DNA from 2 places in the Ruminiclostridium josui JCM 17888 genome. Region 1 is predicted to be linked to the other one. Evidence: riboswitches for the same ligand, from Rfam matches in the RefSeq annotation. Region 1 holds a riboswitch; the other holds the start of a gene.

Region 1 (5,602 bases):
ACCTATTGTCTTAATAATTTTCCAACCGCCTATTGATGTACCAAGTGCCATTGAAATAGCACATGCAAGCATAACCCAAGGTTGAACTTCTGTATGGCCATTATTTAAATTTGCACCTACCAATGCCAGTGTTATTATTCCCATAGACTTCTGAGCATCATTATTTCCGTGAGAATATGCCATAAATGCTGCTGAAAGTATTTGCAATTTAGAGAACCATTTGTTTACAAATCTTTGAGAAAAAGGACGGAGTATCTTGTATAGAAACGACATAAATACAAAGCCTATTACAAAACCTATTATCGGAGATGTTACTAAAGGTATAACAACCTTGTCCAGTACTCCTTGCCATTTTACTATACTTAACCCGCCTGAATACGCTATTGATGATCCTACAAGAGCACCTATCAACGCATGTGATGAACTACTGGGTATACCAAAATACCATGTAATTAAATCCCATATTATTGAAGCTATTAAAGTTGCTATAATTACATATTGCACTTTAATCATGCTACCATCAACCAAACCATTGGTGATAGTATGTGCTACCTTACTGCTCATTAATGCACCTACAAAATTAAGTACTGCAGACATCAATATTGCTGTACGAGGAGATAAAACTCTTGTTGAAACTGAAGTAGCGATAGAATTTGCGGTATCGTGGAATCCGTTAATAAAATCAAATCCTAGTGCCAGTACAACAACTACGACTAATGAAACACTAAGCATTTTTCATAACAACCCCTTCTACTATATTCGCAACATCTTCGCAAGCATCTATTGTATTTTCAAGAAGTTCAAATATTTCTTTCCACTTTATAACTTCTACTGCATCATGCTCAGTTATAAACAGATTTGCCATTGCATCTCTAAAAATAGTATCTGCTTCATCTTCAACATTGTTTACTTCAATTATTTTATTCTGGAGTTGTTTACTCTTCTTCATATTTTTCATTTCAATCATTACATTTTTCAGCTCGCTTGTTGCTCTGACAATCAATTTTGTCATGGTAACAGCTTCAGGTTTTACTGTCTTGACATTATACATGCTAAATCTGTGTGCAGCAGTTTCAATGTCATCTGTAATGTTATCCAGTTCTTTTGCTATTGTAAAAATATCTTCACGATCAATGGGGGTAATAAAAGATTGGTTAAGCTCATTTAAAATTTTATGGACATTACTATCGCATGCATGCTCAGTACCTTCAATAGTTGAGATCTTTTCATTTACATTAACATAGTTTGTAGCTAAATCCTCAAGAAGTGATGCTGCTTTGCAGATAATCTCACATGTCTCAATAAAATAGTCAAAAAATTTCTCTTCCTTAGGTGTAATTCTAAACATTTATAAACTACCTTCTTTCGACAAAATATAACATATTTACTATTTAATTATATAGCAATGCAAAATTATTTACAACAAAGTTAACATAGAATTAACAAACCTTCTTAGTATTTACTACAGTTGTATATATAATGTAATTTTTATTTATATATTTTTATTATATTATTTTTTATAAACAAGCCTTCTCTTTTGGGTAATAATAAAAAAATATTTCCAAAGACAAGTGCGTCAAAGTACTTGCCCTTGAAAATATTTAGGTAAATTCAAATTACTTACTATCTAAAATTTTGCTAAGGTATTGTCCTGTATATGATTCTTTTACTTTTGCAACTTCTTCGGGGGTACCCTGCGCAATAATGGTACCTCCTTTGTCGCCGCCCTCAGGCCCAAGATCAATTATATAGTCAGAAGTTTTTATAACATCAAGATTGTGTTCAATAACTACTATAGAATTACCTGCATCTACCAATCTTTGAAGGATATCTATCAACCTGTGGACATCAGCTACATGAAGACCGGTTGTAGGTTCGTCCAAAATATACAGTGTATTTCCCGTACTTCTCTTGGATAACTCAGTAGCAAGCTTTACTCTCTGAGCTTCGCCTCCTGACAAAGTTGTAGAAGGTTGACCAACCTTCACATACCCCAATCCTACATCATATAATGTCTGCAATTTTCTCTGTATTTTTGGAATATTCTTAAAAAATTCCAGGGCATCTTCTATTGTCATATTAAGTACATCTGATATGCTTTTACCTTTGTACTTAACCTCAAGTGTCTCCCTGTTATACCTTTTCCCCTTACAAACCTCACATGGTACATATACATCAGGAAGAAAATGCATCTCAATCTTTATAATTCCATCTCCACTGCAGGCTTCACACCTGCCACCTTTTATATTAAAGCTGAATCTTCCAGTTTTATATCCCTTCATTTTTGCTTCATTGGTGGAAGCATATACCTCCCTTATAAGATCGAATACCCCTGTATAGGTTGCCGGATTTGACCTTGGAGTTCTTCCAATTGGTGATTGGTCAATATTTATAACCTTATCAATATTTTTTATACCTTTTATTTTTCCATGATTACCCGGTCTGGTTTTAGCTCTGTATAACTGACTGGCAAGGCTGTTATACAAAATCTCATTTATCAATGTGCTTTTTCCTGAACCAGAAACACCTGTAACAGAAGTCAACACTCCAAGTGGAATTTTTACATTAATGTTTTTTAAATTGTTCTGCTTTGCACCTACAATTTCAAGCCATTTCCCATTTGGCTTTCTTCTAACCTGTGGAACTTCTATTTTTTTACGTCCGCTTAAATATTGTCCTGTCAGGGAATCCTCACATTTCAGTATATCCTCCAGTTTTCCCTCTGCAACAACATGTCCGCCGTGGATTCCAGCTCCGGGGCCCATGTCAATGATATGATCTGCTGCATACATGGTATCTTCGTCATGTTCTACAACAATAAGTGTATTTCCAAGGTTCCTAAGCCGCTCTAAGGTTTTAAGAAGCTTTTCATTATCTCTTTGGTGCAATCCGATACTTGGCTCATCCAAAATATAAAGCACTCCCATTAAGCCAGAGCCTATCTGAGTGGCTAACCTTATTCTCTGTGCTTCACCTCCGGATAAAGTACCAGCCGGTCTTGAAAGTGTAAGATAGTCTAGACCAACATCAACAAGAAAGCCTATTCTTGCCTCAATCTCTTTTAAAATCTGGCTTGCTACCATCTTATCTCTTTCACTAAGCTCGAGATTGTCAAAAAAATCTTTTATATCTGCTACAGCCATGGAAGATACTTCGTGTATATTTTTACCTCCTACTGTAACCGCAAGACTTTCAGGTTTTAATCTGGCACCTTTACAATCCGGACACAGATTATGGCTCATGAACTGCTCATAATACTGTTTCATGCCTTCTGACTGGGTTTCGTGGTAACGGCGTTCAATAGAATTGATAATTCCTTCGAATTCAGCCATATAAGATCCTTTGCCGTATTCTCTTTCGTAATCTACTTTTATTTTTTCGCCTTTTGTCCCGTAAAGTACTATATCTACTACTTTCCCTGGAAGCTTATTAAACGGAGTGTCCAAATCAAAATTATAATGCTTCGCCAATGCGTTGAACAACATCCTAGCATATGCATCCTCGCTCTCGATATTCCAGCCTGTGACATTAATTGCACCATTTGTAAGTGACAAGGATCTGTCAGGTATAACAAGATCAGGGTCTACCTTCAGAAGAGTTCCCAAGCCGGTACATGTCTGGCATGCTCCAAAAGGATTGTTGAAGGAAAACATCCTTGGTACAAGTTCTTCTATGCTAATTCCACAATCGCTGCATGCAAAGTTCTGGCTAAACAGTATATCTTCTTTCCCCACTACATCAACAATTACTATCCCCCCGCTTAAGCGAAGTACTGTTTCCAATGAATCAGTAAGTCTTTTCCGAATATCACCACGGACTACAAGTCTGTCAACAACTATCTCAATATTATGTTTTTTGTTTTTATCTAATTTAATCTCATCATTTATGTCTACTATTTCCCCGTCCACACGCAATCTCACGAAACCATCTTTTTTAGCATCCTCTATAAGCTTATGGTATTCTCCTTTTCTACCTCTTACAACAGGAGCAAGCAACTGTATTCTGGTTCCTTCTTCAAAAAATATTATCTGATCTACCATCTGGTCAACAGTTTGCTGAGAAATCTCCTTGCCACACTTGGGACAATGGGGAATTCCTATCCTTGAGTACAAAAGTCTAAGGTAATCGTGAATTTCCGTTACTGTTCCTACAGTAGATCTTGGGTTTCTGCTGGTTGTCTTTTGGTCAATTGATATTGCCGGAGACAACCCGTCTATATAGTCTACATCTGGCTTGTCCATCTGACCTAGGAACTGCCTTGCGTAGGATGATAATGATTCAACATACCTTCTCTGGCCTTCAGCATAAATAGTATCAAAAGCAAGAGAAGACTTACCTGAACCGCTTAATCCGGTTATGACAACAAATTTATCTCTTGGTATTTCAACATCAACATTTTTTAGGTTATGCTCACGTGCACCTTTTATAAAAATATTATCTCTAATCATACAATACACCTTTTTCTACAAATGTTATATTTTAACTTTATGGTTAATTATATCCTTAATGAATTATACCGCTTTTACTATTATATCAAATCCCAAAATAAATGCAAACATTTGTTCGATATTTGTCAATATTTTTCATAATAATAAGCCGAATTTTTATGTTGCTACTTTTTTAACTATCTGTTATAATTTCTTTGGTCAAAATTGAATATTAAAGGGGAGCTGGAAAATAATCCGGCTGAGATAAGTATGTTTTACTTAAAACCCATGTACCTGATCTGGGTAATGCCAGCGTAGGAATTTTGTTTTGTCATACTCTGCGTTTTCAATCAGGTATGGCATTTTTTATTTGCTAATCTTTTAAGCATAAGGAGTTCTAAAACATATTACACTGAGGAAGGAATTATATATTTATGAAAACAATGTCTAACCGAATATTGGTGGAGGCAGGAGTTTTAATTGCTCTTGCACAGATTCTGAGTTTTATTAAATATGAAATGCCCTATGGTGGCTCTGTAACACTGGGAAGTATGGTACCTATAATTATTTTTGCAATTCGTTGGGGTACAAAACGAGGTATTATTGTAGGTCTTGTTTACGGTTTTCTGCAGTTTGCTCTTGGAACTAAATTTTCATATCATCCACTTGGTATATTTCTTGACTATATTTTTGCTTATGGCTGCCTTGGTCTTGCCGGAATATTTAAAAAAAATTTGTTTGCCATAATTTCAAGTACTGCTTTGGCAATGATTGGCAGATTTGCATTTCACTTTCTTTCCGGTATTATTCTATGGTATACATATGCTCCTGAGGGAATGAACATCTACCTTTATTCTATTATTTATAACGCTCAGTACATGGTTCCTGAATTTATAATAACATCTGTTATTTTGTGTGCTCTTTATAAACCATTAGGAAAATATATTAACAGGCAGAGCAGCCTTTAGCCTGTTTGAATAATTGATACTATAGCAAAAAAGATGATCCTTTTTACCGAATCATCTTTTTTGCTATTTATGTTTTATTTATGTTTAATGTGAGCTACAGCTACAGTATAATGCATATTAATCCGCCACTGCCCTCATTTATTATTTTCTGCAAGGTTTCCTGAAGTTTGAGCTGTGCATCCTCCGGCATTCTAAAAAGCTTGTTCT
Region 2 (5,602 bases), 160 kb from region 1:
TTCTCAACAGATTCAGCCGATACACCAAGTATTCTGTCTTTACCTATAATTTTCCTTACAACAGCAGCCGGCAAATCACTCTGCCCTACATGAACTCCGTCAGCTCCTATTGCCAATGCGATATCAACTCTGTCATTTATAATAAGGGATACCTTATACTTGTCTGTTATTGCTTTTACTTTAAGTGCAGTTTGGTAAAATTCTCGGGAAGAAGCTGTTTTTTCACGTAGCTGAACCAATGTACAACCTCCCAATATCGCCTGTTCTACTGCTTCCTCCAGTGTTTTGGTGCTCATTAATTCACGGTCGGTTACAAGATAAAGGGTATAATCAATTTTAGATTTCATTTATTCTTGCCTTCTCTCCCAAAATATTATCATTCATTTTACTAATAGCATCAATAATAGCAATATGATAGCTGCCCGTACCTTTATGTCCTGCGGCTTCAAAAGCAATTTCTCCCGCTATTCCCATTACCGTCACTCCTGCCACAGCAGCTTTGAAATAATCTCTTTCTGCCCCGCAAAATGAGCCAACCAAAGCAGTAGTCATACACCCCGTTCCCGTAACATTTGACAGCATTCTATGTCCATTGGAGATAGTTATAAGATTTTTACCGTCTGAAATTACATCAACAGCTCCGGTTACTGCTACAATACATCCGAGCTTTTCAGCGGCTTTTTTTGCAACGGTGGTAGCGTCATTGGATTCAATATCAGCAGCTGATGCATCAACACCTTTTGTTGTTGCATTAAGTCCGGCTATGTATGATACCTCAGACAAATTTCCTCGCAAAACATTTATTTTTACTGTATTTAAAATAGTTCTTGTGACTTCATTTCTTAATGTTGAGGCCCCTGCCCCCACAGGATCAAATATAACGGGAATCCCCTTCTCATTTGCTTTTTTGCCGGATACTAGCATTGATTCCACAGTTCTTTTGTTTAATGTCCCTATATTTATTACAAGTGCGGAAGAAATGGATGTGATATCCGCAGCCTCATTAATATCATCTGCCATTATAGGTGATGCACCTATTGCTAGAACAACATTTGCACAATCATTTACGGTTACATAATTTGTAATATTATGAATAAGGGGCTTTTTATTTCTGACATCAGCAATTAAGTTTGCTATTTGCTTTGTATAATCACTCATAATTGGTCTCCTTTACTATTTCTCTGTTACAAACTCCACCTTTTCACCGGCTAAAATCTTATTTGTAGTCCTCATAGCACACATTTTTCCGCACATTGAGCAAGTATGTCTGTCAGCTGGAGGTGTGCTTTCAAAATATGCTCTTGCCTTATCTTCGTCAATAGCATATGAGAACATTTCTTCCCAGTCAATTCGTCGTCTGGCATCGCTCATTTTGTTATCAATTTCACGTGCATTGGGTATTCCCTTAGCAATATCGGCAGCATGAGCAGCAATTTTCGAAGCAACAATTCCTTCTTTTACATCCGAAAGGTCAGGTAATCTTAAATGCTCTGCAGGAGTTACATAACACAAGAAATCTGCACCGTTTGCAGCTGCAATTGCTCCGCCAATTGCCGAAGTAATATGGTCATAGCCCGGTGCTATGTCAGTTACCAAAGGCCCTAGTACATAGAAAGGTGCTCCGTGGCACAGTCTCTTCTGAATAGTCATATTTGCGGCTATTTCATTAATAGCCATATGACCTGGTCCTTCAACCATCACCTGTACATCCTTTTCCCATGCACGTTTTGTAAGGTTACCCAGTTCTATAAGTTCACTTAACTGTCCTGCATCTGAACTATCGTTGATACTGCCTGGTCTCAATGCATCTCCAAGACTAATTGTTACATCATATTCCCTAAGAATTTCAAGGAAATCATCATAATATTCATAAAAAGGATTTTCATTTCCAGTCATTTCCATCCACGCAAAAAGAAGGGAACCTCCTCTTGAAACAATGTTAGTAAGCCTCTTTGAGCGTTTGAAGCACTCAACAGCACGTTTATTTATTCCTGCATGGATTGTCATAAAGTCCACACCTTCTGCAGCATGAGCCTCAACAACTTTCAAAAAGTCCGAAGCCTTAATATCCATTAAGTCCTTTTCAAGATAGCCTATTGCATCATACATGGGAACTGTTCCTATCATGGCAGGAGAACGCTTAATAAGCTCTTTGCGGAAAGTGTTTGTCTTACCGTAATTACTAAGGTCCATTATGGCTTCAACGCCAAATTTAATTGACATATCAACCTTTTCCATTTCTTTTGTGTAGTCAGGACAGTCTCCTGATATACCCAGGTTTACATTGATTTTTGTTCTAAGCCCCTGACCTATTCCCTCTGGGCTCAAGGACTTGTGGTTTATATTTGCCGGAATGGCTATTTTACCCTCACCAACAAGCTCACGAAGCTTGTTTTCGTCCATTGACTCCTTTTTAGCAACAATCCTCATTTCATTTGTAATAATACCTTTTTTTGCCGCTTCCATCTGCGTTTTGTAATTCATAGTAACCTCCAATAATCCAATCCGTTTTTATAAACTCCATATAAATGATTTGTGGGGCCATGCCCCTTTCCGATTTCAAGTGAATGCTCAATTGCCATTGTGACAAATGCTTTTGCCTTTTCAACCGCTGCTGGAAAGGACAGTCCCAAAGCAAGGTTTGAGGCTATGGCAGAGGATAATGTACACCCTGTTCCGTGAGTATTTTTTGTCTGGATTCTTTTTGTTGAATATATGTAAAATTCTTTTCCGTCAAAAAGTATGTCTAATGCGTCTCCGTCCAAATGTCCTCCTTTTAGAAGAACACTGTCCGCACCCATTTCATATATTCTAAGAGCCGCCTTTTTCATATCCTCTACGGTAGTTATCTCTATTCCGGTTATTGCCTCAGCCTCCGGAATATTTGGAGTTAGTATGCCTGCCAAAGGTATCAACCTTTTTATAAAAAACTCCAAAGAGTCTTCTTTCATTAATGCATGACCGCCTTTTGCAATCATTACAGGATCAATAACCACATTTACAGGCTTATACTTTTCCAATTTTTCAGCAACCGCTTCCATACACTCCTTACCTGACAGCATACCTATTTTTACAGCATCAGGTATTATGTCCTCAAAAACTGCATCCATCTGCTTTTTAATCATATCAGGGGTTATATCCTGAATATCAATAACTCTACAGGTATTCTCTGCTACCACTGAAACAATAACACTCATTCCATAGACACCATTAGCAGCAAAAGTTTTTAAATCTGCCTGAACTCCTGCTCCTCCACTGCAATCAGACCCGGCAATAGTCAATACTTTTTTCATTAATTGCTACACCTCCTTAATATAACAGGGGTATTTATTCACTTGACCTTTGACAAAGTAAAAGACACATAAAAAGTGCCCTCCAGCAGGAAAGCACATTTAAACCTTTACCATAAATAATCTTCTTTGCTTCCCTACACCGGTATTAACCGACAGGTTCCAAGGGTCAGGTTTTACCTTCTCAACCAAAATTGGTCCCCCCACAAGTCACAACTATTATATTTTAATAATAAAAAAACGCTCACCCTTGTAAGGTAAGCGACTTTATCAAAATTTATTTTAAAAATTTTCTGATAATATTTTGCTTCCCTACACCGGTGTTAACCGACAGGTTCCAAGGGTCAGGTTTTACCTTCTCAACCAAAATGGTCCCCCCGCAACTAGTACTATTGAATTTTATCACAATATAACAAAAGGGTAAAGAACTAATTTCCCTTTTCAAATTGTGTTAAGTTAAGTATTATTTTTTATAAATCCTGCAATATCATTTATAACATATTGAGGAATATTTCCATTTACATAATATTCAGCAGGAGTGGATTGTCCTTCTCCCTCCATATACATATGATTTAGTTTGGGATAAAACTTGAATTCTGCATTTGATTTACCTTCAAAAGCTTTTTTCCATCCCTCATAGTCTGTTTGGGGATTAACCTGATAATCTCTTTCACCCTGCAGCACAAGTATTGGTTTTTCTATTTGCCTAGCTGTTCCAATAACATCATAGTTTTTCATATCATAGAAGTAATATGGCATACCAAGGCTATACCCTTTTGGAGGATTTTCCGGATTAAAACTCTTGTCCTGTATCAAAGCAACCTGTTCCTTTGCAGCCTCAGCCTGCTCCTTAGTTGCCATACCCAAATCTGCAAGATATTTATATTGCTCCGGCAAAAGTTCATACAATGGTCTGGAACATCCGCTCATTATGATTCCGGCTTTGAATATACCTGTTTTGTCTCTGTCAAGTATCCTCGGCAAATCATATCCACCTTCACTGTGGCCCAGTACAGTAATATTTGAAGCATCTATACTATCTATTGATTTTAGATACTTTGCAGCAGCAAAAGCGTCCTCTTCAAATTCCTCCACCATGGTCAGTTTCGGTAATAGCTGCGTTCTAACGCCATATTCCAAAGTTCTTTTTTCGTATCTCAAAACTGCCACTCCTTGACTTGCAAGACCTACAGCCAAATCTCTAAACGGCTTTAGTGGTCCTACAGTTTCATCTCTGTCATTAGGGCCTGAACCATGTACCAGAATAAGTGCCGGAAACGGGCCTTTACCCTTTGGGATTGTCAGCGTACCGGGAAGTTTCCATTCTCCCTCTCCTATTGTTGCCTCTTTTTCGATATAGTTTGCAGAATTATCGTATGAAGGTTTGGAATATGTAATTTGTGACGAATCAGCTGCCTGATTAAATTCATCTATTTTTCCGTTATAGTCAAATCTGAATATAAAATTGTATTTGGCCTGCTGAGCTGTAAATGGTATAAAAACATTCTGATGTACAGTGTTTTTTGATATAGTCATGGTTTTAACGTCAGGCTCAACAACTGAAAATACAGGAGCCAATGTAGAATTTAGAAATTCTGTTGTCACATACTTTGAAAAACTTTTGCTAAGTAGAATTGATGTATCTCCAGTCTTTCCTGCTTTAACCAAGTCTATGAACTTTGCCGAAATGAGTTTAATATAATCATCGCCTGTAAGCTTAAGCCCCAGCTGGGAATTCAAAACACTTAATGGTAGAATTGTTCTTCCTTCTTGAACCTTAACTTTTTCTTTTAAAACCTTTGTTTTTCCGTTTAATATAGCATCACAACGGTTAATAAAAAGTTTTAATTCATTGCTACCCAGCTTGATTGTAGTAATTTGCTTTTTAGCATCCCAGGAAACCTGTCCACCCAAGGTCTCACAAATAAACTTGACAGGTACATATATATCCTCTGAAGCCAACTGGCTGTTCTCTTGGGCAGCATACGCAACTGTTCCGCCCAGCATCAGAATTATCAGCATTAAGCTTATTAGCTTTATAAAATTCCTCATTGCTCCTCCTCCATTTATTGTAATTTCAAACTTAATTATACACTATAAACTATATCAATTTGAATAAATTTAAAGGCACAGCAGATAAATAATTACTTATTTTCCACTATGCCCTCTTTAAATATAATTATATAATTCATTCTCTGCATTTTTTACATAATCCATAGAACTGTACTCTGTGGTCTTTTACCAAAAAGCCATTTTTTCTAAGAATCTCTTCTTCCAGATTATCTAACAAGTCTTCCTCAACTTCTGAAACA

The links. Region 1 has a riboswitch for thiamine pyrophosphate ahead of thiT (energy-coupled thiamine transporter ThiT). Riboswitches for the same ligand answer to the same signal wherever they lie in the genome.
Region 2: linked by a shared signal. The riboswitch ahead of thiD (bifunctional hydroxymethylpyrimidine kinase/phosphomethylpyrimidine kinase) and the one ahead of thiT (energy-coupled thiamine transporter ThiT) in region 1 are both predicted to bind thiamine pyrophosphate.

The regions. Positions count from the first base shown of each region.
Region 1 is NZ_JAGE01000001.1:289,297-294,898, forward strand. It holds gene K412_RS0101395 (inorganic phosphate transporter) at 1-732, opposite strand, end outside; gene K412_RS0101400 (DUF47 domain-containing protein) at 725-1,348, opposite strand; gene uvrA (excinuclease ABC subunit UvrA) at 1,617-4,448, opposite strand; TPP riboswitch at 4,655-4,765, shown strand; gene thiT (energy-coupled thiamine transporter ThiT) at 4,862-5,395, shown strand; partial or broken gene K412_RS0101415 (sporulation stage IV protein A) at 5,496-5,602, opposite strand, start outside.
Region 2 is NZ_JAGE01000001.1:133,785-139,386, forward strand. It holds gene thiE (thiamine phosphate synthase) at 1-347, opposite strand, end outside; gene thiM (hydroxyethylthiazole kinase) at 337-1,158, opposite strand; gene thiC (phosphomethylpyrimidine synthase ThiC) at 1,174-2,484, opposite strand; gene thiD (bifunctional hydroxymethylpyrimidine kinase/phosphomethylpyrimidine kinase) at 2,481-3,293, opposite strand; TPP riboswitch at 3,407-3,505, opposite strand; TPP riboswitch at 3,582-3,679, opposite strand; gene K412_RS0100645 (alpha/beta hydrolase family protein) at 3,747-5,342, opposite strand; gene K412_RS0100650 (Fur family transcriptional regulator) at 5,479-5,602, opposite strand, start outside.